DNA from 2 places in the Neobacillus sp. GCM10023253 genome. Region 2 is predicted to be linked to the other one. Evidence: predicted binding sites of a transcription regulator. Region 2 holds the regulator's gene; the other holds the start of a gene.
The links. Region 2 encodes NrdR, which represses ribonucleotide reductase genes. Its sites were predicted from a motif close to AACACNATATATNGTGTT; they were not measured.
Positions count from the first base shown of each region.

Region 1: a site for NrdR is predicted at 1,476-1,493, ahead of ACFPA1_RS15560 (vitamin B12-dependent ribonucleotide reductase). Genes of this name have one in related genera too.

Region 1 is NZ_JBHSHV010000012.1:296,256-298,667, forward strand. It holds gene ACFPA1_RS15560 (vitamin B12-dependent ribonucleotide reductase) at 1-1,324, opposite strand, end outside; gene ACFPA1_RS15565 (lipoate--protein ligase family protein) at 1,654-2,412, opposite strand, start outside.
Region 2 is NZ_JBHSHV010000012.1:570,339-572,750, forward strand. It holds gene ACFPA1_RS16970 (replication initiation and membrane attachment family protein) at 1-1,239, opposite strand, end outside; gene nrdR (transcriptional regulator NrdR) at 1,288-1,749, opposite strand; gene ACFPA1_RS16980 (hypothetical protein) at 1,852-2,250, opposite strand; gene ACFPA1_RS16985 (glyceraldehyde-3-phosphate dehydrogenase) at 2,352-2,412, opposite strand, start outside.

The DNA.
Region 1 (2,412 bases), 270 kb from region 2:
TAACTAAGTTCCAAAGTTCTTTTGCCTTAATTTTTTTGTACACACGAACTTTATGGCCCAGTCTTTCCCACTCACGAACATCTCCAACTTCATGCCATTTTTCATTATAGATTTTCATTTCCTCTTGGTCGTAGTTTTCTACGTAAGGGAAACGAAGTTCATATTCACCATCATTTTCAACAGCTTCCATAAATTCCTTCGTCAAGCAAACAGAGATGTTTGCTCCAGTGAGGAACTCTGGATTATGAACTGAATAAGTACCGCCAGTTGCGAGTTTTTCCTCAGCATCTGCAATAATTGATTCGCTGAAACCACCATAACCAGGAATGTTTTTATAATTTACAATTCCTTGGTACATCGCTTCTTCTTGAAGGGTGAATGGTTTAAATTTCAGCTTTTCTTTAGCAAGCTTTTTGATTGTTTCATCAGATGTATTTTCAATTAAGAATCTAAGGATTCTAGGATTTTGCATCTTAGAAATAATGAATTCAATGATGTCAGGATGCCAGTCCGCCAGCATGATCATCTGGGCGCCCCTGCGCGAGCCACCCTGCTCAACAAGGTGAGTCAACTTCGCAATATCATCTAACCAAGAAACCGAACCAGACGATTTGCCGTTTACGCCTCTTGCCAAGGTATTCCTTGGCCGTAATGTCGAACCATTGGTTCCAACACCGCCGCCGCGGCTCATGATTTCCATTACCTGCTTGCGGTGGTCAGAGATTCCTTCACGGGAATCCGCTACGAACGGCATTACATAGCAGTTGAAATAAGTTACCTCAGTGCCAGATCCCGCGCCATAAAGAACACGGCCGGCCGGAATGAAGTTCAAGCTCACTAGCTCTTGATAGAACTTTTCTGTCCATTCGATGCGCTTCTCTTCCGTCTCTTCTACAGCAGCAATGCCAGTCGCAACACGTTTAGCAATCTGCTCATAGAAAAGCTCTAACGGCTTCTCAATGACATCGAGCGAACTAAAAATAACTCCAGTTTCTGCTGCTTCACCATCGAGGACACCTCTAAATTCCTCTTCTACTAAAACCTTAGCTTTCTTCTTCTCCCAATCGATTTCCTGAATGTATCCTAAGCCGCGTGCCGGGAATTTTGGATCTTCTTTAATCGTAAGAACAACAAAGTCGCCATTTGTGAGGGTGATTTTTTCAGTATCTTTGAAGGTGTAGCGGTCTAACATGACTAAACGCGAAACACCCTTGTGAGTTATTTTCATATCAGGGGTGACCGGGTGCACCTGTGGAAATAGGCGGATATCCTCATTCAACCTCCCAAAATCAATATTCAATTCTTGTCTAAAAACTACAGACATGAATACAACTCCTTTATCTATATATTCTCTATCTTGTGTAAGAATCTAGTAAGCTTTTGCTTATCTAGTTGATTTAATAAATTTAAGTTACCATATATGAACATAGCATGGCAACAAAAAATCAATATATAGTACCGAAAATATTTTCGACACCCCTATATATTGTATGTCATGCAAAAAACAATTATTTTGTCAAACTTTAAAATAAATAGATTCACGAGAAAATAAAAGATATAGTGCAATTTTCGCTATAAAACGAGAAATTTTAACAATTTTCGCCGGTTGCCTCCAATGAAATAGGAAAAAAGCGGCAAAGCCGCTTTAGCAAGTCATCTCTTAAAATTCCACTCATCATTTTCATACCGTTCTTTTGCGAGCTTATTAACATAGGCAAGCTCTTCATCTGTCAACTGATAGGATTCAAGCTCAATATTTAAACCTTCTGCGAATCCTTTATAAAAAGCTTCCTTGGCCTCATCGAGAGTAATCCTTCGCGGACTAATCGCATTAATGGCAACAGCCTTATCCTTGAATGCTTTTTTCATCCGCTCCTTCACCCGGTCATTCGGGTATTTGAATAAGCTAAAAAGCTTTTCTTCATCCAGATCCAAAAGAATCGAGCCATGCTGGAGAATGACACCCTTCTGCCGTGTTTGAGCACTTCCTGCGACCTTGCGCCCTTCCACCACCAACTCATACCAGCTGGGGGCATCAAAGCAAACCGCGGACCTAGGATTTTTTAAGGCATCCCGTTCCTCTGCTGTTTTCGGAACAGCAAAATATGCTTCTAGTCCCAGTTGATGAAATCCTTTTAAAATCCCTTCAGAAATAACACGATAAGCTTCAGTAACTGTTTTGGGCATTGCTGGATGCTCCTCTGAAACAATGACGCTGTATGTCAGTTCATGCTCATGGAGAACGCCTCTGCCTCCAGTTGGTCTTCTGACAAAGCCAAGCCCGTGTGTTTTTACCGCTTCCATATCAATTTCTTTTTCAACCTTTTGAAAGTAACCAACGGACAGCGTCGGCGGGTTCCAGCCGTAAAATCGGATCACCGGTGGAATCTTTCCTTCGCTGTGCCAATCTAA
Region 2 (2,412 bases):
TGTTTTTCCGGTAGCCTGTTTATTTTTGGCCGTTTTTTGGGATTCCTTCTTGGCTTGCTCCATCGCTTCTTTGACCGTCTTTATTTGCAGCCTTGCCCAGTTGCTGGCAATTGTCCCGGTGTACCCCTTTGTCAGCTTCATATCGGTCTTTAGCATCACAAAATGCATCAGCACATTTAAAACACCTGGAAGAAGCTTTTGATTGAACATGATCTCTTCAATCAGCTCAATTTCCGATTTTGATGGTTCTGCCCCTCCCGACAGGTCTTTTAAAAACTGCAAAGGGGACGTTGTTTCCAAATAATGAATGAGCTTCTCTTCCTTTGTTTTTGGCTCTTCCGTTTGAACCCGATGGGCAGCCGGTTGGGTACGTTCGATGAGTGTCGGCAGCTGGTCATAGTTCACAAATTGATACCAATCACGCGCAGCTTTTCGCAACTCTTCCAAATCAATTTCATTTGCCTCATTAACAGCACTGAGAATAATATTTTTCATTTGAATAGCATCGATATTATAAAGAAATGCGAGTTTACTAATAACCTCTTTTACCTTATGGTTTAAAGCTTTGTTCGGGACAAGCGATTCATTTAAACCGGCGATAAGCAGATCAAAATCAAACGTACCGATATCAATTTGCACACCACTTGAATCGTGACGCCCTATAAAGTGCTGGTCAGTATCGGCAGCAAGATCCTCAGAGTTATCCTGCATATATTGGATAGTACCGGGTGTTGCTGACATAAACACTTCCTGAAACGCCTTAGTGGTTTCCTGATATCCGGTACCTTTTGGGATTTGCTGTTCCGAGAAAAAGCGTTTTAAACGGGAAAAATGATTTTTTCCAATTTTACGATAAAGATAAATGTTAAGCATACCATCCAAAAAAAACTGGTCCGGGCTTAACGGAGGGTGGAGTTCATAAATAAAGGAACGCACCTCATCCTCCGTTTTAACATAAGTCTTCACCAAGCCGATTCCTTCAAGTTTTAGGCGTGCTTCATAGATTTCATTTAGATTCCGACCTAGTAGATTCATTAATAAATGGTGTGTGGAGGATTCCGACCATAATCGATTTTCTTCCAGTTCAGCCCAGAGTGTCATATACAAGCTAAAGCAAGTTGACCCAATTAAAGGCTGGTATAAAAATGTCAGCACTTTTCGGTCATACTCATGCAGCAGTCCATTAGCGGTAACAATATAACGATCGATTGGAAGTATTTCCTGCCAATGCTGCGCCATTTTCATTCAAACCTTTCCTATTAGCTAAAAAAGAGCCGAAACAGCTCTTTATAATTTCTCTTTGTTCATTAATTCTTTTAATTCTTCGATAAAAACATTGATATCTTTAAATTGGCGGTAAACTGATGCAAAGCGGACATATGCAACCTCATCTACTTTTGAGAGCCTGTCCATCACCATTTCGCCAATCTCATCACTTTTAATTTCGGAAACACCCTGACTTCGAAGAGCTTTCTCTACACCATGTGTAATGTCCTCTAATTCCTTTAAAGCAACAGGGCGCTTTTCACATGCCTTAATAAGCCCGCGCAGGATTTTATCGCGGCTGAATTCTTCCCTCGTTCCTTCCTTTTTGACGACAATTAAAGGAATCTCTTCGATTTTCTCAAATGTAGTAAAACGGTACCCGCATTCTTCGCATTCTCGTCTTCTTCGTGTTGCACGTCCCTCATCCACGGGCCGGGAATCAAGTACGCGTGTGCCATAATTCTGACATGAAGGGCATTTCATCTCCTAAACCAACTCCAAATCTAATAGGTAAATCCGAACATTTTCCGCAGCAATTCTTACTATTATCTTATAAAAAAGAACACCTTTTCACAAGTAAAAGTATTAATAGTTTTTTCCTGTTCCAATATTGGTATGTATTTGGCTAATTCGCTTATAGTAGGCGACAATACGTTTTTTTAATTCCGGATAGGTCCCAAGCATTGCGAACTTTTCGGATGAAATAGTGAAATCCACAGCTGTTTCCATCGGTTTAACAGAGACAATTGTTGCAATAAGAAAACATGGAAAGGGCTTCTGGATATCAACAGCAATCTCGCCGTGCTCCTTAGAAACCGTTGTAACATGGCAATCAGCATCTTCTTTAAAAATTTGTTCTACTGAATCGAAAACCTGATTGAATGTCCCTTTATAATAATGAGTTTTTAAAGAATCATCAGTTTGTTTATCTGTTGTTTCAATTTGTCTTTTAAAACGGGTAAAGAGCCCCAATAAAATCGTCATTAGCGTTCCTCCTTGTAAACCTTTGTTTCTAGTGTATATCAATATCCGGAAAATATAAAAAGAGGTGCCTGTAAAGCAACCTCTTTTTAATCTTATCTTATTTAGCTAACCTTTACCTGCGACATTTTAGCCATTTCTTCGGCGACAAGTAAACTTAAGTCG